2 regions of the Desulfuromonas acetoxidans DSM 684 genome follow, and region 2 is predicted to be linked to the other one. Evidence: predicted binding sites of a transcription regulator. Region 2 holds the regulator's gene; the other holds the start of a gene.
The links. The regulator HrcA, encoded in region 2, represses chaperone genes, less so after heat shock. The targets are predictions, from matches to a motif close to TGTTAGCACTCNNNNNNNNNGAGTGCTAACA.
Positions count from the first base shown of each region.

Region 1: a site for HrcA is predicted at 1,862-1,892, ahead of rpoH (RNA polymerase sigma factor RpoH). Genes of this name have one in related genera too.

Region 1 covers NZ_AAEW02000006.1:9,050-25,157, reverse strand. Annotated here, with positions in the region: gene bamD (outer membrane protein assembly factor BamD) at 115-873, opposite strand; gene rpoH (RNA polymerase sigma factor RpoH) at 979-1,827, opposite strand; gene DACE_RS05790 (hypothetical protein) at 1,980-2,453, opposite strand; gene DACE_RS05785 (TolC family protein) at 2,810-4,108, shown strand; gene DACE_RS05780 (efflux RND transporter periplasmic adaptor subunit) at 4,108-5,550, shown strand; gene DACE_RS05775 (efflux RND transporter permease subunit) at 5,594-8,812, shown strand; gene DACE_RS05770 (hypothetical protein) at 8,825-9,322, shown strand; gene DACE_RS05765 (two-component system sensor histidine kinase NtrB) at 10,622-11,746, shown strand; gene DACE_RS05760 (sigma-54-dependent transcriptional regulator) at 11,739-13,088, shown strand; gene DACE_RS05755 (porin family protein) at 13,529-14,293, shown strand; gene DACE_RS05750 (autotransporter outer membrane beta-barrel domain-containing protein) at 14,388-16,108, opposite strand, start outside.
Region 2 covers NZ_AAEW02000027.1:11,738-27,845, forward strand. Annotated here, with positions in the region: gene clpB (ATP-dependent chaperone ClpB) at 1-103, opposite strand, end outside; gene DACE_RS15365 (sigma-54 interaction domain-containing protein) at 358-1,737, opposite strand; gene DACE_RS15370 (sensor domain-containing protein) at 1,734-4,457, opposite strand; gene DACE_RS15375 (sulfurtransferase TusA family protein) at 4,427-4,663, opposite strand; gene DACE_RS15380 (YeeE/YedE family protein) at 4,675-5,778, opposite strand; gene DACE_RS15385 (penicillin-binding protein activator) at 5,785-7,734, opposite strand; gene dnaJ (molecular chaperone DnaJ) at 7,929-9,041, opposite strand; gene dnaK (molecular chaperone DnaK) at 9,139-11,049, opposite strand; gene grpE (nucleotide exchange factor GrpE) at 11,093-11,701, opposite strand; gene hrcA (heat-inducible transcriptional repressor HrcA) at 11,715-12,752, opposite strand; gene hemW (radical SAM family heme chaperone HemW) at 12,905-14,038, opposite strand; gene nhaD (sodium:proton antiporter NhaD) at 14,121-15,539, opposite strand; partial or broken gene DACE_RS15420 (nitrilase-related carbon-nitrogen hydrolase) at 15,958-16,108, shown strand, end outside.

The DNA of each region.
Region 1 (16,108 bases), on a different contig from region 2:
TTAAGGAGAGAGGCCCTCTTTAATAAGGAGGTCGCTGGCAAGGAGGTTATGAAAGCAAAAAAGCCTTCAACAAAGAAGGCTTTTTGATCGTATTGTTACCGGTTGTCAGGTGCTTTAGATATTGTGATCTTCGCGAAACTCGTTGATCTCTTCTTGCAGGTCTTCATCAACAGGGCGCTGTTGAAGAAGGCTTAAGGTTGCTAATGCCTGATCCGATTTGCCGTCGAATTTCTGGGCACGAGCCAGGTCAAAGAGGACACCAGTCAGGTTGGGATAGTTCGGGTAGGTGTTGGTGATATTTTCCAGGCGGCTGATTGCAGCCGTGTAGCGCTTTGTTTTCAAGTAGAAACGACCGATATAAGCTTCATTGGCTGCCAAGCGGTTATGGCACTGCTCAATGTAGCTGTTCAGCTCCTGGGGATCGATGCTGTCCGGATAGTTTTTCAGCAGTTGTTCAAATGTTGCCAACGCGTTTCGTGTTGCGGTCTGGTCGCGGTCAGCGCTGAGGAGTTGGGCAAAGTGTGATTTGCCTAAACGATACATCACCGATGCTGTCTGTGTGTGCCCTGGATGCTTCTTGAGAAAGTCTTCGTACGAAGCAACGGCAGAGATATAGTCTTCTTGAGCGTAATAGGCATCGCCAATCTTCAGTTCTGCAAGGGCTGTCAACTCGGGTGAGGTGAAGCTGTCGCGAACTTTTTGCCAGTGTTCAATGGCTGCAAGGTAATGCTCTTTCTCCATGGCAATTTCACCCTTTTGCAGCTCACGCATAGCTTCACTGGTCGCAGGTGAAGCCGTCTGAGTTGCAGATTTATTGGATGAACAGGCCGCCAGGGCCAGAAGGGTCAGAAGAAGAATAAGAGTACGTTGCATGAAGATGTCCTTTTAAACGTTTGATAAAGCGCATGAATAGGTAAGTAGTAAATAGTAAATCAACCCCAGCGACGACTCAAGCATTAATCTTCACATCAGCTTAAATTATGCCGCGTCGACTCCTTGTTCAATCAGCAGGTTTTTGAGCTTTTCAAGAGCGCGCTTTTCCAGTTGGCGAACCCTTTCCTTACTGATCCCGTACTGGTCGGCAAGGTCTTGTAACGTGGCTTTATCGTCCTGCAGGATGCGACTGTGTACGATGTGCTGTTCCCTCTCGTTCAGATGTGAAAGAGCCTGCTGGACTCGATGAGTGGTCAGACTTTCGTGCTCGAGCTCAATGAGCCGTTGTTCCTGGTCTTTGTCGTGGTCAACCAGAGTGTCAAGATGGCTGGTCGTGCTGTCCGGCGTGAGTTGACCATCGAGTGAACTGTCCCGGCCCCCCAGCCGGACACTCATCTCGGCCACTTCATCCGTGGACACATTGAGTTGTCGAGCGATCTCGGCATGGTCCGCATCATTTCCCATTTTTTGCAGGGCATCGCGCGTTTGTTTGAGCTTGAAAAATAGCTTTTTTCGGGCCTGAGTTGTGCCGATTTTGACCAGGGACCAAGCGTTGATGATGTAGTTGTGAATATAGGCGCGTATCCACCACACGGCATAGCTGATCAGGCGGATATTGCGATCCGGGTCAAATTTTTTAATGGCCTTCATCAGACCGATATTGCCTTCCTGAACCAGGTCGATCATTTTCAGGCCGTAGGCCTGGTATTCATAAGCGATTTTGACAACAAAACGCAGGTTGGCACACACCAGTTTGTGGGCAGCATCGAGATCGTTGTTTTTGCGGTAGCGATTAGCCAGCTCATACTCGGTCTCACGGTCCAGAGGTTCAAACTGGCTGATCTGAGCCATATAATGATCAAAACCGTCAATAACCAAGGGGAGATTTGACATGCTCTTCAATCCTCTCTTTGATTGGTGTTAATTCTGTTAGCACTCTCTTGCCTTGAGTGCTAACAATTGTAGTCATGGTGCTGATTTTACGCAATAAAAAATTTAGCACCACCAAAACGGTGCGAAATTTGTCAATAGGGAGTCTGAGTGTGTTATTCCGCCGAGGATGTTTTACGGCAGGGGATGGTCATTTTGATGATTTGGCCACGCCGGGCGATCAGCACATTTTTTTGTGAGGCGGTTGGTTGGTAATGCCCTGCACCCTGACAGCTGATTTTGTAGCGGGCATTGTAGTCGAGGCCGGGGATAAACGCCGGAACTGGATAGTCGAGGTCATCAATGGTGCAGACAATTTCCCCTTTGAGGTCGGGTTCTTCCGCATCCCACAAGCTGTTGCTGTTGCTGTCAATGTAAGCGTCAATGACCAGAGTGCCGCGTTCTGTCGACATTGCAGGTGTTTTGTCGAGGATAATATTGAGGATGTTGCCTTTTTTTTCGCGCTCAGGCTGATCCTCTTTTTTTTCAAATGATTCCGGGTTTTGCTCATCCGCATCTCCCAGGCTGGCATCTGTTTGTGCTGCAAGCTGAGTGGGGAGTGTGGTAACGGAACAAAAGGCTATAGCCATAAGAAGTATTATGAGTCTTTTCATAGCTCATAAAGAACATGAACAACGAGTGGCTGTCAACTGAGTAAATGTTTGAAACAGGTAAATTGTGTCGAGAAGAGTTGTTAAATGGTGAGTTATACGCTTTTGGAGTTTTGCCTCGACATTCAGAAATGAGAACAGGCTTCGTTTGTTATATCCCCCCACTGCGAAGTGTGGACTATTGTTTACTTGGGTGTAGAATAATCTACACTTCATCTCTACGTCCACCTTTTATTTTTCTCCAACCAGCTAAAATTATTGATAAAAATAGTATGGCATGCTTTCTGTAGTTTGTTTTTGGCATGAAGAAACTAGCGTTGCCAAAAAATCGGATCGTGTCATGTGTTGTTGTTTTGCTGGGTTTTTATGTCTTGGGCAGCAACTGCTGGGCTGGCGCGCTTGATGCTCTAGGCGTTCCGCAGATCATCAGCCAGGATATCCGCCAGCGCAATCCATCCGTTCGTAGTGTGTTCGACGATTGGCAATCTCTGCAGCACCAGGTGGTTCCTGCGCGTTCACTCGACGATCCGCAACTGTCTATTGCCCTGAGCAACTATCCCGTTGACAGTTTGCGTAGCGATGAAAGTGCCATGACCGGCAATGAGATTCGGTTGTTTCAGCCGATTCCCTTTCCGGGAAAGCGTGAACAGCGTGGCCTGGCTGCTCAGGCACAGGCCAATTCAGCCAAGGCCCGTTATCAGGACCTGATTACACGAAGCGTAGCTCAAGGACGTAAGATCTATTATGCGTTGTGGTATGTCGATCGTTCCCGGCAGCGGATTGAAGACGAATTAGTTGAACTGGATTACCTGATTGCGTTGGGTGAAAGCCGCTACCGTTCCGGTCTTGAATCTCAGGCCGGAGTCGTCGAAGCACAACTGACCGCTTCTCGTCTGCGTGAACAGCTGATTCTGCTCCAACAACAGCAACGTGAACAACTCGCCTTGCTAAATCGACTACGTAGCCGTCCCGCAGAATATAGTGTGATGCTGCCGGAAACACTTCCTTTGACCGCTCTGGAAAACAACAACGACTGGTGGCAACAGGTTGGTCGCCAAGCGCGTGTCACCAGTCCGCGTGCTCGCCAATATCAGGCAGAGATTCGTCGTGCCGAACACCAACACACTCTTGCTGAATTAGACCGCTACCCTGATTTTACCGTTGGCCTCAGTTATCGTCAGCGTCAGGCTACGGCCATGGATGACGGCACTGACTTTATCGGCGCGGAGCTGCGTTTAAATTTGCCGGTTTTTCAGGATAAGCAACGAGAACAGATTGCTGCGGCCCAGTCGCAACAGCGTGGTGCCGTTAACCGTTGGCAGGAATATCAGGAGCAGATGGATCAGGAGGTCTTCGCGTTACGCACGCAATTACGTAGCACACAACAACGCGAGTCACTGTACCGGGCGGGCATTCTGGCCCAGGCGCAGTTGCATTATCGTTCCCGTCTTAGCGCCTATGAAAACGATCTGGAAAGTTTCACCGATGTCTTGAAAAGTCTCGAATCCTGGCGCAAACGCTTACAGGACTACGATGCTGTACGGCGTGATCATCAAGTGGCCTTGGCAACCCTGGTAGAGCTGGCGGGTGATGACATGGTGTCCTCATTACCGTTAACCAAAAAGGAGATGTGATGAAGCGAACTGTCTGGTTTATCGGTGTGGCCATGATTGCCGCCTTTGCTGCTGTTTTTGTTTTGACCGAGACGCGACATTCCTCTGGAAAACAGGCCGTCCATCAGCACGATGAAACGGAACAGCACCAGCAGTGGACCTGCGGTATGCATCCGCAGGTGATCCGTGATGAACCGGGACTGTGCCCCATTTGCGCGATGGAGTTGACTCCTTTGATTCAGTCTTCGCAAGGGCAAACCGCTGAAACGCCAGCGGCCACCATCAAATACTGGGTTGATCCCGAGGATCCGACCTTTGTTCGTCACGATGAGGGGCTTTCGCCAGCCGGTGTGCCGCTGGTGCCGGTTTATGAAGGCCATGCCACCTATGGTTCGGTGATCCATATTGATCCGGTGATGGTTCAAAATATGGGCATCCGCACGGCCACGGTGGAGCGTGGCACGTTGAGTGCCACCTTGCGTACCATCGGCCGGGTGCATATTGATGAGCAAGGCCAATACAACATTAACAGCAAAATTGCCGGGTGGGTGGAACGGCTGTTTGTCAATGTCACCGGCCAGCAGGTCAAAGCCGGTCAACCGTTGCTGGAGCTGTATAGTCCGCAACTGGTGTCTGCCCAGCAGGAATTGCTTCTCGCTGCCCGTTATCGTCACAACCTGGACCCCAAAGCCGACAGCGCATTACGTGAGTCGGCAGATCGCCTGTTTGAGTCAGCGCGTATTCGCCTGCAGCGTTGGGACATCACCACGGCGCAGATTGATGCGCTGTTAAAACGCGATGAGGTGCGTAAAACCATGACCCTGTATGCGCCGCACAACGGTGTGGTGACGATGAAGAATGTTCGCGAAGGAGAAGCCGTCAAGGCCGGGCAGACGCTGCTTGAACTCAGCGATTTCAGCCAGGTGTGGGTGCAGGCGGAGATTTATGAACAGGATCGCGCGCGCGTCAGTGAAGGCTTGCCGGTGACGGTTGCCATCCCGGGCGATAGCCGCCCCACACGGGGCTACAGTGGCCGAATCGATTATCTGTATCCGTATGTTGATACGCTGACCCAGACCGTGCAGGCGCGGATTGTGCTGAATAATGCCGATGGCTCTTTGGAGCCGCAACGCTTTGTCGATGTGGTGATCACCTTGCCGCCGCAAAACGATGCCCTGCTGATTCCTGCCGATGCCGTGGTGGACAGTGGCGAGCGGCAGCTGGTGTTTATCGCCCGTCCGGGCGGCACGTTTGAACCGCGTCCGGTTCGATTGGGTCCGCGTGATGATCAGGGCCGCGTCGCCGTTCAGCAGGGTTTATTTGATGGGGAAAAGGTTGTTGTCTCCGCCCAGTTCCTGCTTGATTCCGAGACGCAACTGCGTGAGGCTTTGCGCAAAATGACCATGGATAACGCTGAAGAAACAGCGCCTGAACCATCCGCTGATCTGGAGGCGTTGTTTTGATGCGAGTGAGCGTCGTACACCACTTTGATGAAAGGAGAGAGTCATGCTCAAAGCACTGATTGCTGCCTCCGTGCGTCATCGTTTCCTCGTGGTGCTGATCACTCTGGTGCTGGTGATGGCCGGTGTTTACGTGTTGCGCGCAACGCCGGTGGACGCCATTCCCGACTTGTCCGACGTGCAGGTGATTGTCTATAGCGATTACGCCGGGCAAGCCCCCCAAGTGGTGGAAGATCAGGTGACCTATCCGTTGACCACGCGTCTACTGTCTGTTCCCCAGGCCAAGACGGTGCGTGGCTATTCGTTTTTCGGCAGTTCGTTTGTCTACGTGATTTTTGAGGACGGCACCGACCTTTACTGGGCCAGGGCGCGCGTGCTCGAATCCCTTAACACCGCTGCCGGTCAACTGCCGGACGGCGTGGTTCCCAGTCTGGGGCCGGATGCCAGCGGTGTCGGCTGGGTCTACCAGTATGAAGTGACCAGTGATCAGCATGACTTGCAGCAATTGCGCTCCATTCAGGATTGGTTTCTGCGCTATGAGCTGACTGCCGTCGAAGGGGTTTCCGAGGTGGCGAGCATCGGAGGCTATGTCAAACAATATCAGGTACGGATCGATCCCAACCGGCTGCGTGGCTACGGCCTGACTCTGGCTGAGGTGCGCCGAGCCATTGCCGCGAGCAATGAGGATGTCGGTGCCCGCCTGCTTGAGATGGGCGAAACTGAGTTCATGGTGCGCGGTCTCGGCTATATCCGCTCCGTGGCTGATCTCGAAGCGATTCCACTGCGTGAAGTGGGTGGTCGCTACGTCCTGCTTGGCGATGTGGCGCGGATTCAGATCGGACCGGAGTTGCGCCGTGGCGTGGCCGAATCCAATGGTGATGGGGAAACCGTCGGCGGCATCATTGTCATGCGTTCCGGTGAGAATGCCCTGGCGACTATTGAGCGCGTCAAACAGCGCCTCACAGAATTACAGGCCGGTTTGCCCGAGGGGGTAACCATTCACCCGGTTTATGACCGCTCCGCTCTGATTGAGCGGGCCATTGATCACCTCAGCACCAAACTGATTGAAGAGTGCGTGGTGGTGGCATTAGTGATCGTCCTGTTTTTGTTTCACCTGCCCAGTGCCGGTGTGGTGGTGCTGACACTGCCGGTGGCGATTCTCATGGCGTTCTTGATCATGAACGGGCAGGGGATTAACGCCAATATCATGAGTCTGGGCGGCATAGCCATTGCCATCGGCGCCATGGTCGATGCGTCGATCATCATGATCGAAAATGCCCATAAACACTTGGAGCATCCCAGTGGTGACGAACCCCACCAGCAGGTGATTTTGCGTGCCGCCCAGGAGGTGGGACCGACCCTGTTTTTCTCCCTGGCGGTGATCACCCTGTCGTTCCTGCCGATTTTTACTCTGACCGATCAGGCTGGACGCCTGTTCAAACCGCTGGCCTATACCAAGACCTATGCCATGGCCGCTGCCGCGGTGCTGGCCGTGACCCTGGTGCCGGCGTTGATGGTGTGGTTTGTCCGCGGACGCATCCGCCCGGAGCAGGCCAATCCCATCAATCGGCTGTTGATGCGTCTCTACCATCCTTTGGTGGCTCTGGTGCTGCGCTGGCGCAAAACCACGTTGCTGGTCACACTGGTGCTGGTGTTGTCGTCGCTCTATCCATTGTCTCATCTGGGGTCGGAGTTTATGCCGCCGCTCGATGAGGGTGATCTGCTCTATATGCCGACCACTCTGCCGGGCATTTCCACGAACAAAGCGCGAGAGCTGTTACAGCAGACCGACAAAATCATCGCCTCATTTCCAGAAGTGGCCAATGTGTTCGGCAAGGCCGGTCGGGCGGAAACCGCCACCGATCCGGCCCCGTTATCCATGCTGGAGACAACCATTCAATTGAAAGACCAGCGCTATTGGCGACGGATTACTGTCGAGCGTTTTTACAGCGATTGGCCGCAAGCCCTGCAACACCCCTTACGCACCCTGTGGCCGGATCAGCGTCCCATTACCCGTAAGGAACTGGTCACTTTGTTGAATCAGGCCATCCAGTTCCCCGGTTTGACCAATGCCTGGACCATGCCGATCCGGACCCGCATCGATATGCTGTCCACCGGCATCAAAACCCCGGTGGGGATCAAGGTTCAGGGCACTGATCTGGAAACCCTCAATCAGGTGGGACAACAGCTTGAAGCCGTCGTCGGTCAACTCCCTAATACGCTGAGTGTTTATGCTGAACGGGTGATGGGCGGACGCTATGTGGATATTGACATTGATCGGCTTGCTGCCGCTCGCCATGGCCTGACCGTCGGGGCGGTTCAGGATGTGATCCAAACCGCCATTGGTGGCATGACCGTGACCCACACGGTTGAAGGGGCCGAGCGTTATCCGGTGAATGTGCGCTATGCCCGTGATTACCGTAGTGATCTTGACGCGTTGGATCAGGTGCGCCTTGCCGCGCCATCCGGGCGCTCGGTGCCGCTCAAAGAGGTGGCCCAGGTGTCGGTGAAATCGGGCCCGGCAGCCATCAAGAGTGAAAATGCCCGCAAAACCCTGTGGGTCTATGTGGATCTCAACACCGATGATGTCGGTGGCTATGTGCAGCGTGCCCATCAGGCGGTGGCTGCGCAGGTCCCGTTACCGGCAGGTGTCAGTCTGGTGTGGAGCGGGCAGTTTGAATATATGCAGCAGACCCGGTCACGGTTGCTGATGATCGTGCCGCTGACTCTGGTGGTGATCTTTATTCTCATTTATGCCAGCACCCGCTGCCCGATGAAGACCGCCATTGTTTTTCTGGCCATGCCGTTTTCACTGGTCGGCGCGTTCTGGTGCCTCTATGCGCTCGATTACAACCTGTCGGTCGCTGTGTGGGTCGGACTCATCGCCCTGGCAGGTCTCGATGCTGAAACCGGTGTCATCATGATGCTCTATTTGTCGATGGCGGAAGATCAGTGGCGGAACGAAGGACGGCTGGTGAACCGTCATGATCTGAAATTGGCGATTTTCGATGGGGCCGTGAAGCGCATTCGCCCCAAAGTCATGACGGTCGGCACCGTCATTCTCGGGCTGGCACCGATCATGTGGAGCCACGGCACCGGTTCGGAAATTATGAAACGGATTGCCGCGCCCATGGTCGCCGGAGTGACGACCTCGGCAATCATGGAACTGCTTGTTTACCCCGTGATCTGGTACGTGTGGAAATCCAGAAATCTTGCGGAATCCACCGAACACCACAATGAAGTTTCTCACCAACCCAGTAAATAACAAGGAGATTAAATGATGAAAAAAATGACGTTGATGCTGTTAGTTTTTCTCGCATTGCCCATGGTTGCGTTTGCCAGCGATTGCTGCGCAGGCAATACCACGAAAGTGGACAGCATGGAACAGCATGTCGGTATGAAAATGGACAGTATGCAGATGGCCGGTAATGAAGTGATGCTCGGCCAACAGGAGATCCACGGCGTGACCGCCATGGCGCACCTCAAGGATGTCCGCCAAGCCATGTCTGAAGCGGGCATGACCACCACCCATCACTTTATGGTGATGCTGCATGATCAGGCCACGGACGCGAATCTCGACCAGGGCTCCGTCGCGGTGAAAGTGACTCTCCCGACCGGGCAACAGCTTCCGGCAATCAAACTGATGGGAATGCAGGGGCATTTTGGTGCTGATGTGACCCTGGCGACTCCGGGTGAGTACACCTTTACCGTCGGCAGTATGCTGGTTGATGGCCAGAAGCGGGTATTTACTTTTAAGACGGTGTTACCCGAATAAAATTATGTAGCTTGCACACCACCCGACGTGCGGGCGCGGAAGCCCACGTCACGTGGGCACCATCACCGCGAACGAATGAGGTTCGCCGGAGCAATTGGTTCCATGATGCGGACCACAGAAAAACCAAGATCAAAGTCAAGGTCGCCGGGACTCGCCCCGGCAGGCGACATCCTTTTGACTTGCCGCTCAAAAGGATGCAAAAGCCGGCTGAACTTCTCCTGAACCTAGATCAACCGACAATGAGTCGGTTTTCGTGATGCTTCACAGATTCGGCTCGCCGCCCTTTAGGTCGGCGAATCGTGCGCCTCATCAGCTTTGGCGTAAAACGTTGATAACAATCAGCCGGTTGGCTCCATCTTTTTCGTGGCACCGGTTAAACGGGTGGGGCGGTGCCCACCCTGCGGTAGCGTGTTATTTCGCCGCCCAGCCCTCCCGTTCAGTAGCGCCGAACGCAAGGAGCGTCGCTGTGATGGTCGTCGGCAAATGTTTGAGGGCTGTGGGACACAGACCGAGTTCTTGCCGACATCACGGTGTAAGCGAGTGGAGTGAGGGAACCCGTTAGGGCGCAATGGTCGGGAGTCGTTTTTCGGTTCCTTTTGACGACGCAAAAGGGACCCGACGTGTGGGCGCGGAAGCCCACGTCACGTGGGGACTAACAACGCGAACGGATGAGGTTCGCTGGAGAAGTTGGCTCAACTTGATGAACCACTGAAGATCAAAGTCAAGGTCGCCGGGATTCGCCCCGGCAGGCGACATCCTTTTGGCAAGCCGCCCAAAAGGATGCAAAAGCCGGCTGAACTTCTCCTGAACCTAGCTCAACCGACACTGGGTCGGTTTCTGTGATGCTTCACAGATTCGGCTCGCCGCAACAATAAGAATATTGGACAAACACCTCCTGTGTTTGCCAATAACGCAAGCCGAAAATGCGATTTCCGTCTTGCTTATACCATCTATTGATGGTGGTCGCCCGTCCATGGGCTCCACAGACGGTTTACAACCGTCTGCAAGGTCGGCGAATCGAGCGCGTCATCAGCTTTGGCGTAAAACGTTGATAATAGGCCTGCGGCTCGCTCTATTTTTCCCGTGGCACCGATCTAACGGGTGGCCGGTGCCCACCCTGCGGCTGCGGGTTATTTAGCAGCCCAGCCCACGTCATGTGCGCACCAAAAATGAGTGAGGGTGCAGTTGGCCTGTGCGATGAGTTGCGTGTTGCGAACCACTACTCCATCGCCACAAATGGACAAGTGGTGATGCTGCGTTAAACTGTAGAATATTCTACAAAGACTTCAGGATAATCTTATGGTGTGGAAAAAAACATCTTTTCGCGTGATCTTACTGCTGATCCTGGTGGTGGGCATTTCATCGTTGCATTACACAACAATGACCCACCATTCCCACCTCCATGATGTCTATCGGCGCCTTTATTATATCCCCATTGTTCTCGGTGGTGTCTGGTTTGGTGTGCGTGGCGGATTGGGCACATCGGTGTTTATTTCCATTGCTTATCTGCCCCATGTGCTGATGCAGTGGGGCCATCTGCCATGGACGGCTCCTGAGCGCTATCTGGAGATCATGATGTATAACGTCATCGGCGCTCTCACCGGAACCTTGATGGCCAAGGAACATGCCCAGCGTTTGCGGGCTGAAGAAACCGCCGTACAGTTGCAGGAGAGCTACGATCAGTTGCGTCAGCAGGCGGACCTGATTCTCGAGATAGAAGAACAGTTGCGCCAGGCTGACCGTCTGACCACCCTCGGTGAACTCTCCGCCGGGCTGGCCCATGAGATTCGCAATCCGCTCGGCTCGATTCGTGGCACGGCGGAAATCCTTCAGGGAGCTTTCAGTACGGAAGATCGCTATCACGAATTTACTACGATTCTGATCAATGAGGTGGATCGTCTCAATCAGGTTCTGGAAAATTATCTGCGCTATGCCCGTCCGGACTCAATGGAGAAACAGCAATTTTCTCTGGCCCCGATCCTCGATGACGTCGTTCAGTTGACGGCTGTCAAAGCCCGTAAAAACCGGGTGGCTGTTGATGTTGACGTTGACGTGGCCAATTCCGTTGCCGGTGATGCCAGCCAGTACAAACAGGCATTTCTTAATCTGATTCTTAATGCCTTGCAAGCCATGGGTGAAGGCGGTTGTCTTTCCATTCTGGCGACAACGGATGAGAATAGGGCGGTGGTGCGTTTTTGTGATACCGGTCCGGGGTTGACTGAGGAGCAACGGCAAAAAATCTTTAAGCCGTTTTATACCACCCGATCCAAAGGAACTGGGCTTGGTTTGGCGATTACCGAGCGGATAGTACACAATCATGGGGGCTCCATTATGGTAGAAAGTCTGCCGAAACAGGGCTGTTGTTTTGAATTACGCTTACCCCTGGCTGATCTGACCCCGACACAGGAGAATGACCATGTCTGAATCCGTTTTATTGGTTGACGATGATGCTTCAATGCGCCGGGTCATTGAATTCACCCTGCAGGAGGCGGGCTATCAGGTCTTGACCGCTGCCAGTGGTGAGGAAGCGCTGCCGCTGTTTCGCCATCATCAACCGGCCTTGGTGGTTACGGATGTGCGGATGGAGGGGATGAGTGGCTATCAGGTGCTTGAGAAAGTGCTGGCGGAGTCTCCTGCAACCCTGGTGATCATTATTACCGCTTACAGCACGGTGGAACAGGCTGTCGGTGCCATGAAAAGTGGCGCCTATGATTATTTGACCAAACCCTTCAGCGGTGAACAGTTGCGTCTGGCTGTCGCGCGTGCCTTTGAATATCGGGCGTTGCGGCGCGAAAACACCCAACTGCATGAAGTGTTGCAACGTCAGGAGTCGACACATCCGATCATTGGCCAGTCTGAGGTCTTGCGTCAGGTGCTGGATCAGGTGGATAAGGTGGCGTTGAGCCAGGCTCCGGTGCTGATTACTGGTGAGAGCGGTACCGGTAAAGAACTTGTGGCGCGTCAAATTCATCAGGTGTCATCGCGGCGCATGGCACCGTTTGTCGCCATAAATTGTGCAGCAATTCCTGAAAATTTACTGGAAAGTGAGTTGTTCGGTCATGTCAAAGGAGCATTTTCCGGTGCAATTAAAGATCAGAAGGGACGTTTTGAGTTGGCCCATGGTGGGACGTTGTTTCTCGATGAGATCGCCGAATTGCCGCTGGCTTTGCAGCCTAAGTTGCTGCGTGCGTTGCAGGAAAAAGAGATCGAACCGCTGGGGGGACAGAGTCGCCGCATTGATGTGCGATTGGTTGCGGCCACCAATCGCGACTTGCATGAGGAGATCAGCCAACAGCGTTTTCGACAGGATCTTTATTATCGGTTGGCCGTTGTGCCGTTGACGCTGCCTCCGTTACGTGAGCGCCGTGATGATATTGCCTTGCTTGTCGATCATTTTGTTACCCACCACCCCCAGGGGCGCGGTGTACAGATCGCACAAACGTTATATGAGGGCCTTGCCGAATATGCGTGGCCGGGGAACGTTCGCGAGCTCTATAATGTTGTCGAGCAAATGCTTATTTTACGTCACAACGATCAGCTTGACCTGAATGACCTGCCTCCCCATATTAAAAGTCGTTCGTCAGAATCTTCATCCGTGCTTCAATTACCGCCGGAAGGCTACTCCCTCGAAGAGCTTGAGCGTCAGGCGGTGATCCAGGCCATGCGTTACTGTCGGGGAAATAAAAGCCAGGCTGCAGCCTTTTTGCGTATTCCGCGACATACGCTACTTTACCGTCTTGAAAAGTACGCCATTACCCAGTGGTGATTTGGCCGTAACGTGGTTATTTCGACACTATGTGTGGTGTAACCGCCTCTTTTGTCGACATAATTTTCTTTCCTGCCCAATGCTGTTCATTCCCCGGCAAAAATATTTTTGCCGGAGGTGTTTAATTTTATTACTTCCTATCGTTAATCATGCTCCTTCATTGAGTTTTTCTTTTTTTGTCAAATCTCTTTTAAGCCTCGGTTTTATGCCATTCTAAGTAACACCTATTCGATTCATGAGAAAAACTCGGTCATTTTTCTAGTTTCCCTCTAATGTTAGCTACGCGTAAGCCTATACTAATATGAATCATCATTCGATAATGGTATACCGATTGCAGTGTAAGTGGTTGAAACTAGAACGTAATTACAACTACATGAGTTATAATTACGTCTGGAGATAAATCCCGTCTTATTACTGGCGGAAAACAGTTGGAGGCATTGATGGCCCTGTTAACACGGATCACTTTTATCCTTTTTGCAAGCGTGCTTTTCACCGGTTCAGTGTGGGCTGAAACATCGGTTTCGCTACGTGCTGGCTACCAGATGCTCAAACCGAGTGGTGATATTGCCGGAAGCAGCTCCACTTTCGATACATCTCTGGATATCGATGATGATCTGGATTGGGATGAAAGCCGTGACATGCTCGGTGAACTGTCGCTGAATTGGGAACGCTCCCAGTTGAGTTTTTCCTATCTGCCGATTGAGTTTTCAGGTGACAGTCTGTTGACTATTGACGGGTATTATAATGGTCAGGCGTTTAGTATTGGTGATCATGTCTCCAGTGATGTCAAATTCGACCTGTACGATGTCGGATACACTTTTTACCTGATTAATATGAAAGAAGTGCCGACGCCGTTTCGTCTTGGTGTTGAATTTGCCATCAAACTGGCGGATATCGAAATTGAGTTCAGTGACGAGGCTGCCGGTATCCATGAAAACGATTCCGTGATCGCTCCGTTGCCCACCTTAGGGATTCGCACCTGCATCGCTTTGACAGAACATATCGCTTTGACTGGACGTGCTGGCTATATTGAATATGACGAAAACCACCTGTTTGACGCCAATGTCCAATTGGAATATCTGCCCCTGAAGCATGGCGGCCTGTTTGCCGGGTACCGCTATTTTGATCTGGTCGTGGATGAGTCGGATGTGGATGTGAATCTGGAATTTTCCGGACCCTATGCCGGGATTATGATCCACTTTTAATAGGCTGTTGAAAAGGCCCAGGATGGGACTTTTTCAATAATCTGTTCGGCATCATCTGTTACGTCGTTACTCAAACCGATAATTTGTTGAATATCTATAATGCCCACTCAAGACCAAAATTCACTTGGCTGGAGCGGTAGCCGCCATGCTTCTGAAGCGTGCGTTGATAACCCAGTCGGGTCGTGATGCCGTTCACGAAAATGGCATGCAGCGCCAGGATCAATTCAACGCTGTCTTGTGCGCTATCACGCCCCTGAATAGAGAAATGCTCTTCACTGTCAATCAACTGGGCTTGGGTGTGCTCAGTTTCATCATCAAAGGCATGATTCCACAGCGCAGCCAATTGACTGACCAGCCTTATCTCTTCGAAGGTAGAAGAGTGCTCGATCTTTAATCCTGTCTGACTGCAAAAGCGTTGTGAATCTTTGCTGCTGACGTGAAGGGATGCTCCTTCCGCCTCATGTTCGCTAAAGGCGTTTTCCTGCAACCACAGATACTCCAAACCGAACGATGGAATAATACTCCATGAATCCACAGTAAAGCGGTAGCCCCCATGGCCGGAGAGTGAACCATGGCCAGCATCATGCTCGCTTTTCGCCTGACGGCCAAGAAAGGCAATGGTGCGTTTGGTGTCGTAGCTGTCTGTTCCGGAGTTGAGGATGGTTTGGGCAAACCAGCCCCCGTTTTTTACTTCGTCATCCCAACGGGCATACAGATAGCCGTCCCATGACAGGTGGTCTGCTGTGGAGGCGAAATCGAGTTCATGCAGGTCCGCGTTGCTGTAGGCTCCGGCCATGCCGATCCGCAACCCAGAGGCGATCTGCTGCTCGATCCCCATCATCAGACCGTTGGTTTTGGCGCGAAACGCCGGGCTGTGCGCGGTCTCTTCGTAGCGGGCGTTATCGGCAACAAGGCGCAGCCAGACATGGCGCTGCAGTTGCGGGCTCAGCTCTGAATCGATTTGTTGAGCAAGAAGAGCGCTGTGTTGATGAATTGCGTCCAGAGACGCGCCGGTCACTGAATTATGGAAACGCGGCAGCAGGTCATCCAGTGCTCCATGTAAGGCCGGTAGCGTTAAGCCATCTATGGTGTTAAGGATCTCTGCCGTATCACCACTAGCATTTGGACGGATGGCATCCAGAGTCTGGCTAAGACTGATCTGATCAGCTGTTGCCGCCAGAGAGGCATAGCTGTTTCTGGCAATATCCAGTGTGAGGCTGTTGATCGCCGTGTCGTCGAAAGCGACAGAGAACACGGCCGGACTTAAGAGGTCATCGAATGTCCCCTGTAGCGCATTGGCCTCAAGGATGGTGTAGTTGCCGCTGGTCAGATACCCCTCAGGGATCACCATTAAGTTGCCACCTTGGATAATGGCCGTGCCGGAAACCTGGAGCAGGTCCGCTGTACCCCCTCCGGCTTCAATTTCCAGCACAGAACCTGCCAGCTGCGTGTAGTTACCGTCAATCGACAGGGTGCCAATTGAATTACCTGGGGCGATAGTCCCGTAATTGATGACAGGGCCATAAATGGTGCCGGTGCCTTTAAGGGTCGCCGGTTCATGAATGGTCAGTGACGAAAATTCAGCATTGCCATTCAGGCTGAGTTCTCCGGTGCCAAGATGACCGATCCAATTGCCGATGATGTCATCATCAAAGCGGAAGCTGAAATCAGGGACTAAAGAGATAACCTCGTCTGTATTAAAATCCCATATGCCGCCAAATGCCACCCCGGAAAAAGTATCGGTGATGATGTCTCCGTTAATCCGGCAATCATTGAGGATGAAGAGTGGATTTGCATAAGGGGAGTACACGGCGG
Region 2 (16,108 bases):
ACAGATGTTCGGCATCAATTTCTGCATGGCCACGGTCGAGGGCTAATTGGCGTGCCGCCTGCAAGGCCTGTTGACTGTTACGGGTTAATTGATCTCGTTGCATCATGAACTCCTTTCCCACATGCTTACATCTTACAGCATCATGGCGACAACAGTTCAACGCCGTGTGCTGTTTTGTATGCCCTCTAACAGTTCAAGCTTTGTGCCAGAGACAACATCCCTGTATTTCTGGTATGTTAAATGGAAAACGCTGTCACAGAGCCTCAGGCGGGTGTTGCACCAGGCGGTCAACGCAACAGGTGCAACGTTGCAGGTGCAACACAGGAACAACGGAGAATACCGGTGTGGCGGTGTGGATTACCCCAGATCGTCCCGATCGAGATTGAGCTTTTTCAGGTGGCGATAGAGCGTCGCACGATGGATCCCCAGTCGTCTGGCTGCCGCACTGATATTGCCATCACACTCCTCATAGGCGCGACGAATAGCCTGTTCTGTCAGTTCTTCAGCAGGTTTCAACGTCATCGTAGCGGGGCGCGGTGCAGGATCATAGGGGGTGATCAAAGCCGGTTCTTCGCGGGGCGGTGATTCTTCCCAACGGTTCTGGACAAAATTCTGCCGCTCACGCACCCATTCGCTGAAAGCACGGGCGCCAATGACCGGCGCGTGGTTCTCAACAAATACCCGCTCCATCACATTACGCAACTCGCGGATATTGCCCGGCCACAGATAGGACTGCAACAGTTCCATCGCTTCGGGAGTCAATCGCTCAACACTCCGTCCATAACTGTCACTGAAACGGCGTAAAAACCGTTTGACCAGCAACGGGATATCATCGCGCCGCTCACGTAATGGCGGCAGATGGATGCGCAGGACACTGATACGGTGGTACAGGTCACTGCGAAAACGGTTCTGGCCGACAGCCTTTTCCAGCCCGACATTGGTGGCGCAGATAATCCGCACATCTATGGGTAAAACCCGTTCCGAGCCGACCGGTTCCACTTGACGCTCTTCGAGCACCCGCAGCAACCGGGTCTGGGTATGCAACGGCATGTCACCGATTTCATCAAGAAACAGACTACCGCCATTCGCCCGTTCAAAACGACCGCGATGACTGCGAATTGCGCCGGTAAACGCGCCTTTTTCATGGCCGAACAGCTCAGATTCGAGCAGATCTTCACTAATGGCACTGCAGTTCAGAGCGATATAGGGGCCAAGGCGGCGCTCACTCTCTTCATGAATAGCCCGCGCCACCAGTTCTTTACCGGTACCGGTTTCACCCGTGATCACCACCGCAGCATCTGAAGCCGCGTAGAGACGAATTTTACGAAACACCTCCTGCATGGCAACACTACGCCCGACCAGGTTGTGGAACGCTTCTTCATCGCCTTCACCAGCACTGACCTGCTGCAAAAAAACTTCGACACTGTGGGTGCGGTAATCATTGCTCAATCCGCCATCGGCAAACGCACCGACAAACCGCTGTCCATCGGGAAACTCAAGAGGAATATTCTGCAAAGATTGGCGAGAAGAGAGGACCTCTTCCACCAGCGGAATCAATTGAGGACGCACTCCGGACAATGCCCGCTCGACCATCGTGCCCGGGGAAACAGTATGGCCCAGCAAAGCATCAAGTTGCGGGCTAATCCGGGCAATAGTCCAAGGTCCGCCCAGTGCTCCATGGAGCACCAGATCCGGCGAAACCATTGGCAAATGGGTGACATCGTGCATATCCATCATGATTCGGTTTGTCGCTTGCTTTTCTGCAGATAACGGAGGAAGTCATCGGCCGGCATAGGTCGTGCCACCACATAACCCTGAATCTCATCACAGCCACGTTGACGCATAAACTCAAATTGATCCGAGGTTTCCACCCCTTCGGCAACCACATTGAGACGCAGACCATGGGCCAGAGCGATAATCGCCTCAACAATGATGGCATCGTCAGGATCCACATTAAGGTCTTTGACAAAACTGCGGTCGATCTTCAGCCGGTCTATGGGAAAATGTTTCAAGTAGCTTAACGACGAATAGCCGGTGCCAAAATCATCAATGGACAGATGGTTGCCGAGATAGCGTAACTTGTTGAGGATGGTGCGTGCCAGCTCCGGGCGCTCCATCAGCAGACTCTCCGTCAGTTCCAACTCAAGCAAATGAGCCGGCAAACCGGTTTCATGCAAAACCCGGGCGACAATATCCGGCAGATCACTGCGAAATTGGCGTGCCGACAGGTTGACGGCAACACGCAAATCGGTATAGCCCTGATCGTGCCATTGTCGCGCATGGCGACAGGCTTCTTCGATAACCCAGCCACCAATATCGAGGATCAGATCCGACTCCTCAGCCAGCGGGATGAACACCACCGGAGAGATCTGCCCCTTTGTGGCATGGTTCCAGCGCAACAACGCTTCGGCCCCTACCACATGGCCCTGAGCCAAATCGATTTGCGGCTGAAAATACAACTCCAGTTCATTGCGTGCCAGAGCCCGGTGTAGATCGGAATCGAGGAACAAGCGCTCAAAGGCGCGCTCATTCATATCCGGTGAATAAAACTGGTAGAGATTGCGCCCGGTTTCCTTCGCCTGATACATGGCGGTATCGGCATGTTTAAGCAACAGGTCCACCTCATCGGCATCCGTGGGATACACGGAAATACCCAGACTGCCAGTGCTGACCAGATCGTGACCGTCAATGGTTACCGGCTCGGCAAGCAGATCGAGAATCTTCCCGGCTGCGGTGACAATATCGTTCTGCGATTTGATTCCGGTAATCAGGATGACAAATTCGTCGCCACCCATCCGTGCCACACTGTCACCCTGCCGCAAATGCCCTTTGAGTCGTTGTGAGACCAGCTTAAGCATCTGATCGCCACAACCGATCCCCAACGAGTCATTAATCTTTTTGAAGTGGTCCAGGTCCAGAGCCAGAACACCGACCAGGGCACGGGAACGTTGCGCCTGAGCAACCGCCTGCTGCAAACGATCTTTGATCAGCACCCGGTTGGGCAGGCCGGTCAAGGTGTCGTAATAGGCCAGCCGTTCAATCTCCTGCTGGGCTTTTTTGCTGTCCGTAACATCGTTGATAATGCAGGCAAAGCGTTCCTTCTCAGGACGCGATACGGAAACGTGGAACACCTTTTCGAGATCTGACAACGGCAGTTCATACTCTTTGGGGATACCGTATTTAACCACTTCGTCCAGAATATGAATATACGGCGGTGCGCCATGATAGAACTCGGAAGCGCGATGGCCAACCAGCTCCTCGCTGGCTACTCCCAACATCTCGGAAAACGCCCGGTTGACATCATGCAGAATATAATCACAGGCCACCCCGTGAGCATCATAAACCAGCTCGCCAATGGCAACGCCCTCGCGCATGGCTGTGTACAGTGAACGATAGCGCTGCTCGCTTTCACGCAGAGCCTGTTCAGCCAGTTTGCGTGCCTGAATATCGATAAAACTCTCGAGGATAAACGCCTTCCCGTTAAGTTCAATAATGGTGGCAGTTTTCAGGATAGGAATCTCTTCACCGCGGTTATTGATCAATACCCGGTCAGAGTTGTCGATCACTTGGTTCAAATCCGTCAGTGGGCACTGCCCCGATGAGGAGGGGCAGATATAGCGATGGCAGATCGCGCCAATAATCTTGTCTGGTGGATCACCAATCATCTGTGAGGCCATGTGATTGACATCGACAATGCGATGCGTTTGCGGATCGATAATCAGAATCCCGGCCATCATGGTGTTGAGGATCTCCGTCAGGCGGGTTTCCGCCTCAACCAATGACTCCTCGGTTCTCTTACGCTCGGTAATATCACTGAAGATCAGCGCATAAAACGACACCTGATCATTGCTGTTGCGCACCGGTGTGGCCACCAGCGAGTACCACGAATCATGAAAAGCGATCTCAATCACCAGTCTTCCCTGTCGACAGTTTGCCAACTCGTTAAGGAAATTCTGGCTCAGCAGGCTGTGGCAATCGGGAATCGCCTGTTCAAGGTGACAGCCGAGTGCCTTCTCGGCGTCGATGGAAAACCGTTTGACGGCCATGGGGTTACAGGAATGAAGCTGTAACTCATCATTGAGGACAATAATCGCAGCGCCGGTGGCATTAAAAATCGCCTCCAGTTCGTCGCGCGCCACAACGAGATCATTATTGGTTTCTTTGAGATGATCGAGGACCTGAGAGAAGCTTTCAGCAATGATGCCGATGGGATCAAGGGCTAGCAGAGTGGCATCATCCAGCTCTTCCTGGCGTAACGGCAGGGTGCCCATAATTTTGAGTAGCTGATCGATCTTGGCACGAACGTAACCAATCACGTCCTGCTCCAGTTGCAACAGACGCTCCTGTTCCTGCTTTAATTGCTCAAGCTGTTGGTGAAGCGTGTTGTTTTCCAACTGCAGATCCCCGCCATCCATGGTGTTGTGGGTTACTTTATAAAAATGCGGATCTGGTAGCATCCATCTTTTTTGCCGATATCGACCTGATAGCCCATGTTTTCTACGGCCGAGGGGATAGTTCTGGTCGCGTCACGCGCGTCGGTCAGTATCACCAGCTCACATTGCCCTTGTTTGAGTTGTTTTCGATACCGGTTGATCTCTTTGAGTGCCGTCAACAATGCCGAAGGACAGATCTGGCCGCAAATATCAAATTTTATCGTCTTCATCTCTGACCAACCTAGGACAAGCGGGACAACAGGACTCTACTGCCCAACCACACGCCGGGAAGCAAACCCAGTGCAAACAAGAACGAATTCCACGCCAGAAACGGCACCCCTCCCATTAAATGCCAAACATTACACCCCGGTGCCATCCGCGCACCGAGACCGACCAGCAGACCGCCGATAATTGAAAATCCATACTGTATTTTCGGAACACGGTAAATCCAATGAAATTCACCAATGCGCTTTGCTGAAAAGAACGCCCCTGTCAATATACCCAGAATAACAGACAGTTGCAAAGCAGCAATTGCGTCCATTTGCGGTCCGGCACCGCCTGAAACCATCTGAGTTGTCAGTGGCGGAACGTAATTGAGTCCCTTGCCGGCAAAATAGGCAGTGGCCGCAACATGCTCGGGAAGAATCAGATGTTCAACCCAGGCCCCCATCTTAACGTACATGGTTGTAATCCCGATGGGCATGCCGGTAAAAATGCACAACACCACCGTCAAGACAGCCAGCCATACGGCTGTCTTCCACGGCTGGATATAGCCCTCGGCTCGTGCCGGAATCACCAGCTTCTCAGCCCGCCGCCAAAAGGCCACACAGCCTAACCATAAAGCACCCAGCGGCACACTGAGCCACCACGAGGGGATACCGAGGGTGGCGGGAACCGTCACCTGTTGTGTCAGCGTCCAGCTCTGCGTCACCTGCTTCCACCATGGGGCCATTTCCGCATAAAGGGTCGCGCCGACAATCATGGCGATAAATGCACACAACCCGAGCACATTTCCCGCTCCGGTTTTATACAAACAGCCCACCACGCAACTCCCGGTCAGCACCATACCGAAACCAAAAACACAGCCGCCGACGACACTACTTAAATTTGCAGTTTTCATGAGAGGAGGGGGGTCATAGCTCAACCCGCCACCCAGACGAACCAGTTCCAGCAACAGCAGCGTCAGACCCAACTGCAGGATCAGAAAACGCAGCATGCTGGCCTGGCGAAAAAGAAACAGGTCGCGAAACATTCCAACCATACAGTAATCGGAACGGAACATCAGGTGTCCAGCAAACAGTCCAGCTACCGCACCGGCAATGATAATGAATCCATAACTAGCCATAAGTGCCTATTCAAAAATCGGTATCATCTCGACGGACGGCATTGGTTCGGGCAGACCACGCAACTGCCACAGTTGCTTGCGCCCAAACTTGAGCATAAATAAAGCGCGCTGTGCTTCCCCCTGGCGATCAAAACCCTGCAGGCCGGTCACCCCGTTAAACGCCTCCATCTGATACAAATATTGCTGGAGCTGTTGCGGTGTCGTGATGGCCGGGTCCGTAAGAATCCCGAGCAGCAAGCGCACACTGTCGTATCCCTGTGCTTCGAGAATTGACGGTGTTTCGCCATACATCCGCTCATAGCGCTCTACAAATTGTTTCACCGGCGCATCAGGACTCTGGGCAAAAAAACCATCACAGATAATACTGCCGCGAACATAACGGCCCGCCTGATCAATCAATTGCGGTGAATTCCAGCCATTGATGCCGAGCAATTGGACATTCTCAATACCATAATAGGCAATTTGCGGCGCAATCAGAGCCACGCTGTCGGCATAGTCGGGAATAAACAACCCCTCAAAATCGACGTTGGGCAAGCCGGCAATCTCCTCCTCTTCCTCGACAACCAACTCGTCCCCCTCTTCGTCAACGACTTTCGGTTCAGCATCTTGGGGAGCGTCGGGATCTTCACCTTTGAGCAACAACAACTGACGTCGAAAGTCCGTGGCCGATTCACCATAGGAGCGCTGGTGCTCAATATCGCCACCGCGCATCTCAATCGCTTGCCGAAACAGTTGCGCGTACTGTTGCCCCATCTTGTTGCTGGGGGAGAGGATCGCATACGTATTAAGACCCAACTCCTCTATAGCATACTCGGCCAGAGCTTCAACCTGCTGTTGCGGTGTCAGAGAGTTACGGAAAACGTAGCGTCCCATCTGCGGTAAACCGTCGCGATAGGAGAGGGTAATGATCGGCACCTGGGCTTTTTCCGCTTCTTGAACCGCCAGCATGGCCGCATCACCGGTAAGCGGGCCGATCACAGCCATCACCCGCTGGGCACGCACCAGGCGACGAACCGCATCAGCCGCAGACTGCGGATCGGCACCACTGTCCTGATAAAACACCTGAATCGGTGCGGCGCTGCTCTTCACCGCCAGTTCAATGCCCTGTTTCACCAGTTCGCCGAAAGGTGCGTAGCGCCCTGACAACGGCAGCACCACACCAATGGCCCGCTGATACCAGGGGCTGCCGTCAATCTGGTCCAGCATATTGGCGGCGGCAATCTGCACATCAATAATATCGGCCTGACGGACAAGGGGCTGAACCAGATGGCGAGCATGCTCCACGTCACCGGCATCCAACGCCTGCCGGGCCTGATAAAGAATCACCACATCCTTGAGCGGCGTATCGGCAAACATAAAAGCCGCTTCGGTCACCAGGTCACGGTCCAAGCCACTGAGAACCTGCTGAACCTGGTCATAAAACCCCTGATGAAAACGGTTGTCGGTATATTGAAATGCCAGGCTCAAAACCATTAAAGATTGGAGCGCTTGACCACGGTTTTGCAAATAATCAGCTCGACAGCGATAATACAACGCCAGGTCATCGCCAAAAAAGTTTTCCTCTGAAAGCTCACCAAACAGCGGCTCAGCATCATTCAGCTGACCAAGCTGCTGGAGAGCCGCAACCCGTAACAGGGTAACTTCGCTGGTCTGTTTCTGCAGTTCAATGCGTTGCAGATAAAACAATGCATCCGCAGCTTTCTGCTCATCAAGGAGAATACGGGCCATCAGAAGATAGGCACTGTCCAGATGGGGACTGTCCGCATGATCCAGCAGATAGCTGCGCAAAAAAGAGAGAGCCTGATTGTTCTCGCCACGCTGATACATACGAAAGGCGGGATCAATGGAGAGGCTTGCGTTGTCACCGGCGGCCAATTGGACGGCCTGCGCCGCCGTCGCCACGCAACAGACCGCGACCATCAGCATCAGCAACGAACGACTAAACCGTTTTATCATCAAAGAGTCTCCTGCATAGGGCATAACGGCTTTAAAACATCAGAACCGACAGGGGAAAGAGAGACCCCCTTGGCCAATGTCCTCTTAATGAATGCAACAGATAAAAAACAAAACAGCTGTACCTTTTGCAAGGTACAGCTGCGTACTATAACATAATTTGCTGCAAGAAACACCGAGGCTTCGCGGTCATGGGGCTAATCAAACATCTCTTTAACTTTTTCAAAAAAGCCCTTACCCAACGGATTGACCTCTTCGCCACCTTCACGGGCAAACTCCTCAAGCAATTCCTTCTGCCGTGAAGTCAACTGTGTTGGTGTCTCGACACGGAGTACCACCAGCTGGTCGCCGCGCCGGTAGCCACGGATATCGGGAATCCCCTTGCCGGTCAGCTTAAGGACTTTGCCGGACTGAGTTCCTGCAGGAACCTTCAGCTTCACCTTGCCATCCAGAGTGGGCACATCGAGTTCACAGCCAAGAGCGGCTTGAACAAATGAAATAGGCGTTTCGCAAATAACATCGCGCCCTTCACGCTTGAAAATCGGATGCTCGGCAACAGAAATCACCACATAAAGATCGCCAGCAGGGCCGCCATTGATACCACTCTCCCCTTCACCGGTCAGCTTGAGACGGGTGCCGGTTTCCACACCGGCGGGAATTTTCAGCGACAGGCTGCGCTTGGCTTTGACCCGGCCGGTACCGCGACACTCGGGACACGGATCGTTAATCTGAGTACCGCTGCCGCCACAATCGGGACAGGGACGGGTCATCTGGAAGAAGCCCTGCTGATAGCGTACCTGTCCCATCCCGTTACAGGTTGGACAGGTGGACGGACTGGTACCAGCTTTGGCACCGCTGCCGCCACAGGCTTCACAGCTGTGATGGCGGGGAATTTTTACCGATTTTTCCGTGCCGAAGGCCGCCTCTTCAAAGCTCACTTCAAGGTTATAACGCAGATCGTCGCCACGTTGTCCGCGACTACGCCGTGAACTGCTGCCACCACTGAAGATATCGCCGAAAATATCGCCGAAAATATCTTCAAACGGACTGCCGCTGAAACCGCCGGAGGAGTATCCACCGCCGCCCTCCATACCGGCATGACCGAATTGATCGTAGGTGGCCCGTTTCTGGTTGTCCACCAGCACCGCATACGCCTCGGAAAGCTCTTTGAATTTATCTTCAGCCTCTTGATCACCGGGATTTTTATCCGGATGAAACTTGACCGCCAAACGGCGGTAGGCCTTTTTAATTTCAGCTTCACTGGCGTTCCGGTTAACGCCCAGGACCTCGTAGTAATCCCGCTTTGACAAAATGTGATCCCTTTACAGAAAACCGTGGCCTGACCACGGCACAATAGCGGAGCTGTCGCAACAGCTCCGCTATCATCAGTGGGTTATTCTAATGTGACTATTTTTTCTTGTCGTCGTCAACTTCTTCAAACTCGGCGTCAACCACGTCTTCGTCGCCACCGGCAGCCGCTTCTTCTGCACCACCTTCAGCGCCAGCTTCCTGCTGAGCATCGGCATACATGGCTTCGGCCAGTTTATGAGACGCTTGCGCCAGCGCTTCAACCGCCTTGTTAATCGCCTCGGCGTCATCACCTTCCATAGCTTTTTTCAGGTCTTCCAAGGCTTTTTCAATATTGCCCTTGGTTTCCTCATCCACCTTATCACCATGGTCTTTGAGAGATTTTTCGGTGCTGTAGACCAGGCTGTCGGCCTGATTACGCGCCTCAATCAACTCACGCTTCTTCTTGTCTTCAGAAGAATGCATTTCGGCATCCTTGACCATCTTTTCGATCTCTTCATCACTGAGACCGGAAGAGGCCGTGATCTTGATGGACTGTTCCTTACCGGTGCCCATATCCTTGGCCGAAACACTGATAATGCCGTTGGCATCCAGGTCAAAAGTAACCTCAATCTGAGGCACACCACGCGGTGCCGGCGGAATATCAGCCAACTCAAAACGACCGATGGTCTTGTTGTCGTTAGCCATCTCCCGCTCACCTTGCAGAACGTGGACCGATACTGCCGGTTGGTTGTCGGCAGCCGTGGAGAAGATCTGACTTTTCTTGCACGGGATGGTGGTGTTCTTCTCAATCAACTTGGTCATGACACCGCCAAGGGTCTCAATACCCAGCGACAGCGGAGTAACATCGAGCAGCAGAACGTCTTTGACATCCCCTTTGAGAACACCGCCTTGAATCGCAGCGCCGATGGAGACCACTTCGTCCGGGTTTACCCCTTTGTTCGGAGCTTTACCAAAAATCCCTTTCACTTTTTCCTGGACCGCCGGCATCCGGGTCATACCACCGACGAGAATAACTTCACCAATCTCCGAGGCGGACAAACCGGCGTCTTTCAACGCGGTGCGGCAGGGCGCTTCGAGGTTGTCGAGCAGATCACCACAGATGCTTTCCAGCTTGGAACGGCTCAGTTTAACGTTCATGTGCTTGGGACCGCTTTGATCTGCAGTGATGAACGGCAGGTTGATGTCAGTCTCCATGGAGGAGGACAACTCACACTTGGCTTTTTCAGCGGCTTCCTTGAGACGCTGCAGAGCCATCTTATCACCACGCAAGTCAATGCCCTGCTCCTTGATAAACTCGTCGGCCAAATAATCGATAATCCGCTGGTCAAAATCCTCACCACCGAGGAAGGTATCACCATTGGTGGATTTAACTTCGAAAACACCGTCACCAAGTTCAAGAATCGACACGTCAAAGGTGCCGCCGCCGAGGTCAAAGACCGCGATCTTCTCATCACCCTCTTTATCAAGGCCGTAGGCCAGAGCTGCTGCAGTCGGCTCGTTGATGATACGCAACACTTCCAGACCGGCGATCTTACCGGCATCCTTGGTAGCCTGGCGCTGCGAATCGTTGAAGTAAGCCGGAACCGTGATAACCGCTTCGGTGACCTCTTCGCCGAGATAATCCGCTGCGGACTGCTTCATCTTCTGCAGAATCATGGCGGAGATCTCCGGGGCGCTGTATTTCTTATCACGCGCTTCAACCCAGGCATCGCCGTTGTCCGCCTTGATGATCTTAAACGGACTGATTTCGATATCCTTCTGAACCGCTTCTGAATCAAATTTACGCCCGATCAGACGCTTGATGGCAAACAGGGTGTTTTCCGGGTTGGTTACCGCCTGACGTTTGGCCTGCTGACCAACCAGACGCTCACCGTTTTCGGCAAAAGCAACCATCGACGGTGTCGTGCGGGCACCTTCAGCGTTTGCAATAACAGTGGGCTCGCCACCTTCCATAACGGACACACAGGAGTTTGTGGTCCCCAGGTCAATACCAATTACTTTACCCATGATCAATTCTCCTTAACGGGTTGAAATATTGTGATGAATTCTTTTATTTATCTGCTTCGGCTTCCTGGCTCGCCGCTGCCTTGGAAACCATGACCAGGGCCGGGCGCAACAAACGATCGTTGAGCATGTAGCCGGACTGAAGTACCTGAACAACCGTGTTGGGTTCACAATCCGCATTTTCCTGCTGGCCCATGGCTTCGTGACATGACGGATCAAACGGCTTACCTTGGGCATCCACCGGGATGACATTAAATTTCTCCAGCACCTTCTGGAACTGACTCAAAGTCATCTCCACACCATCGAGCAAGCTGGAAGCATCGGCTTCATTCTCCCGGGCGTGGCACACAGCCCGCTCCAGGTTGTCAATGACCGGCAGAATTTCACGCAGAATGGACTCGTTGGCAAACTTGCTCAACTCCTCCTTTTCCCGCTGCATGCGACGGCGAAAATTCTCCATCTCCGCGCGGGTGCGCAGATATTGTTCCTTCTGCTGCTCCACCTCGTTGCGACTCTGTTCCAATTCAGCCTTCAACGCATCGAGTGCATCAGCCTCTTCACTCGGAGCGGGGGCGTCCTTCGGTGTCGCTTCAACGATTTCAGGTTCTTGAGCCGTTTGTTGCTCTTCAACTTCCGGGTTTTTCTTTTTTGACACGGTCAAATTTCTCCTATTCTGACTCTATTTGCAAAACACGACTGACCAGCCGTGCCGTGTAATCAACCACTGGCACCACTTGCGAGTAGGCCATACGACTGGGCCCGATCACGCCAAGACTGCCAAGAATCTGATCACCGCGGGTATATTTCGCTGTAATCAGGCTGCATCCGTCAAATTCCTGATACTCCGACTGACTGCCGATATAAATCTGCACCCCTTCCGCCTGCTGACTTTTGTCCAGCAAATCAATCAGGTGATGCTTTTGTTCAAACGCTTCAAACAGACGACGCATCCGCTCAATATCGGAAAACTCCGGCTGATTGAGGACATTGGAAACGCCCTCGATGATCACCTCATCTTCCACGTCGCTGTCAAACACCTTGGTAGACAACGCCAGGGCATGGCGCATCAACTCATCGTAGCGTGCTTTCTCCTCACGCATCTGCTCGACAATACACGAACGTACCTGCTGAATCGTCATACCGCTCAACGAGCTGTTGAGATAATTCATGATCTGCTCAAGCTCATGGGCGCTGGGCATATCTCCATCGAGTTCAATGACCTTATTCTGCACCAGCCCGGAACGCGACACCAAAATCACCAGCAACCGCCCCTGCGACAAGGGCAAAAACTCAATATGACGAAAAATCGTCGCATCAAAACGCGGCGCCAGCACCAGCCCGGTGTAACTCGACATGCTCGACAGAATGCGTCCGGCTTTTTTCAGCAACTCCTGAGTGCGCAGATTGTCCGACTGACAAAACGCGTCGATATTGCGCCGTTCCGCCTCACTGAGATTACGCACCCGTAGCATCGTATCCACATAAAAGCGGTAGCCTTTATCCGTGGGGATACGGCCTGCCGAGGTATGGGGCGAAATAATATAGCCCATATCCTCGAGGTCCGACATGACATTACGAACCGTGGCCGGCGACAACGGCATCTTTTGCTGTCGAGCAATGGTCCGTGAGCCCATCGGTTCTCCGGAGGCAATATGCCCTTCGACAATAGCTTCCAGAATACTCAGACTGCGTTCATTGAGTTCCATGACGATCCGCGCAACACGAAAAACAACAAGCCGGATAAACCGGCCGACGATTAGCACTGTTAGCACTCAAACATCCGGAGTGCTAACAGTGGTGAAGATAACAACGCCCCTACCCTTTGTCAAGGAGCACACCGGGCAAAAAAACACCCTCGTCATATTAGGAATTTTTCGATGTAAAAATCGTAGAGAAGCCAGTCTTTCGGCTCAAAGAAATAGCGTGTTCCACAACGATGAAGTGCGTCGCCGCAGGCTGCGATGGCATCGGAAAAACGGCTCGAAAAACGGACCCCATAACGAAGCAGGAACTCCTGGTCATCGACCCCCTTGCCACAGCGCAACGCCAGATAGGCTGCCTCAGAGACCGCCTGACCATGTGAGAAAGTCTCTAGCTGCTGGCGTGGCAGCTGCCCATGCTGCAACGCCCTTAAATACGCATTGAGATCATCAGGACAGTGCCACCGCTCCCCATCCCCCTGACCGAGAAAGCTGTGTGCTCCAGCACCAATCCCCAGATAAGGCCGCCGTTGCCAATAGCCCAGGTTATGCCGACAGGCTTCACCAGGACGACAGAAATTGGATATTTCGTAATGGTCAAAACCGTGGCGGATCAGTTGCTCAGACAACGTCAGGTAGTGACGTTGATAATCCGCTTCGTCGCTCTGGCTCCAGCGCCCCGACGCTTCAGCAGCAGCAAGTGGCGTTCCCGGCTCGACACTCAATCCATAAATCGCCACATGTTCAACATCGAGTTGCGCAATACGGCGGCAACTCTCCACCATACTTGCTTCACTTTGTCCGGGCAGGGCAAACATCAGGTCCAGATTCAACCGCTCAAAACCAGCCCGCCGCGCTTCATCAACCAGCGCCAACGCCTGTCGGGAATCATGAATACGTCGCAGCCAGCGCAGTTGGTCGTCGTCAAATGATTGCACACCAATGGACAAACGGTTTACCCCTGCCTGATGGTAGCCGTGCAGTCCTTGGCAATCCACAGTACCGGGGTTGACCTCCATGGATACCTCAACGTCCGCAGACAAACCATAAAACCGCTGCACCTGATTAAGTATCCGTTCCACCTGATCAGGCGGGAGCAGCGACGGCGTGCCGCCACCGAAAAACACCGTTGAAAAAGGCTCGGCTCCATACCACGCGCAACTCAGCTCCAGATCACGACACAAGGCATCAACATAAAGCACCAAGTCGCCATCCCGATCCACCTCAGAGTAGAAGTCGCAATAGGGGCACTTTTGACGGCAAAATGGAATATGGATATACAATCCGGCCACAGCATCTCCATGGAGCAGACACAACAACGCCGGACTCCCTGAAGAGTCCGGCGTTGAATTTTAACATTGAAGCACTATTCGCCTAGTGGAAATGACTGGCGTTAATCCACATGTGCAGTGCGATACTGGCAGCATAACCCAGAGCAATGGCCGGGGTAAATACCAGGTGACGACCAAAGGTGTAGATGCCGCGAGCAGTACCCATCAGGGCAACGCCGGCTGCGGAACCAATGGACAGCAGACTGCCACCGACACCAGCGGTCAGAGTCACCAGCAGCCAGTGACCATGAGACATGTGCGGCTCCATGGTCAACACGGCAAACATAACCGGGATGTTGTCGACAATGGCCGACAAAATACCAACCAGAACATTGGCCTGGAAAGGACCCAGCCCAGTGTACATGGCTTGAGACGCCATCGCCAAATAACCGAACTGGCCGAGACCGCCGACACAGAGGATAACACCGTAGAAGAACAGCAGCGTATCCCATTCGGCACGGGCAATCTTGCGGAACAGGTCAAAACCGTGATGGCTCTCTTCGCTGGTCATATCCATCGGACCGTCCGCCATCAGCGCAGCATGCTCTTTGCGCTTGATGTAATAGGAGAACATGCCCAGATAGCCAAGACCCAGCATCATACCGGCTGCAGGGGGCAGATGCAGGAAGTTATGGAAAGAAACCGCCGTAACGATGGTGCACAGGAACAGAACCATGACTCGCTTGGCACCAAACTTCATGCTAACCATTTCGTCAAGAGCCTGAGGAGTTTCTTTGCTGATCATAAAGTTCATGATCAGGGCCGGCACCAGCCAGTTGACCAGAGAAGGCAGGAACAGAGCGAAAAATTCACCAAAATCAACCATCCCTTTTTGCCAGACCATCAGCGTGGTGATATCACCAAACGGCGAGAACGCACCGCCGGCATTGGCGCCGACAACAACGTTGATACAGGCCATAACAACAAAGCGCTGGTTGGAACCACCCACGGCCATAACAACCGCACCCATGAGCAGAGCCGTGGTCAGGTTGTCAGCAATCGGCGAGATCAGGAACGCCAGCAAACCGGTCAACCAGAAAATCACTCGCAGTGAGAAACCACGGGAAACCAGCCAGGAACGCAGGGCCTGAAAAACGTTACGTTCTTCCATGGCATTGATGTAAGTCATAGCGGCAAGCAGAAACAGGAACAGTTCTGCGTACTCAATCAGGTTATGCTTGATCGCTTCATGCGGACCCGAAGGATCAATGTGTTTGTAAGCAAATGCAACCAGTACCCAGATAACACCGGCAGCCAGCATTACCGGCTTACTTTTGCGCATATGCAACTGCTCTTCCATGATGACCAGACTATAGGCCCCCACGAAGATAATCAGAGCCAGGATACCCAGCACAGACCCAGTCAGGTCATGAATTTCATGACCTCCTCCACCACTGGCAAACGCGGGCACTGCCAACAGAATGAACAAGAGTGTAAACAAGCTTTTCAAAACTTCCCCCATAACAAAAAAAAGAAAATTAAGGAATAATACATGGTGCAACTGCCAGCAGTAACAGTGTCACCAACAAACAATACACATTTCATAAAATGGAAGCTGACGGCCTCCCGCCAACCTTTTACACTTATTTGCCCATACCATCAATTCTTGGTCTACCAAACCAAAGAATATTGTAATATCACCTGCCCCCAGAAGGTGTCAACCATTCAAATCCCTATTTGTGACTTTCTGTTGTTTTTGGTCTACACAAAGACGTGTATACAAAAAATATACGCTATTCCAGCCAGTTGCTTTATTGGTAACGTCGCTGAACCCCACCCCGTAACGACAGAGTGAACACTTGCAGGAGAGAAAGGGCATAGGCTATACTTACGTGGTTTTCCAATGCCGTTTTCACGCCTATCCATAGGATTTGACCACCATGAAACACGATGTCACCGCCGCCGCTGTACAATTTAATATCTCCCTCGGCGAAATCGATCACAATCTGGCCACAGCCAGTGAAGGATTACGCCGTGTTGCTGCTCAAGGCGCACAGCTTGCCGTGCTCCCCGAGATGTGGAGCACCGGAT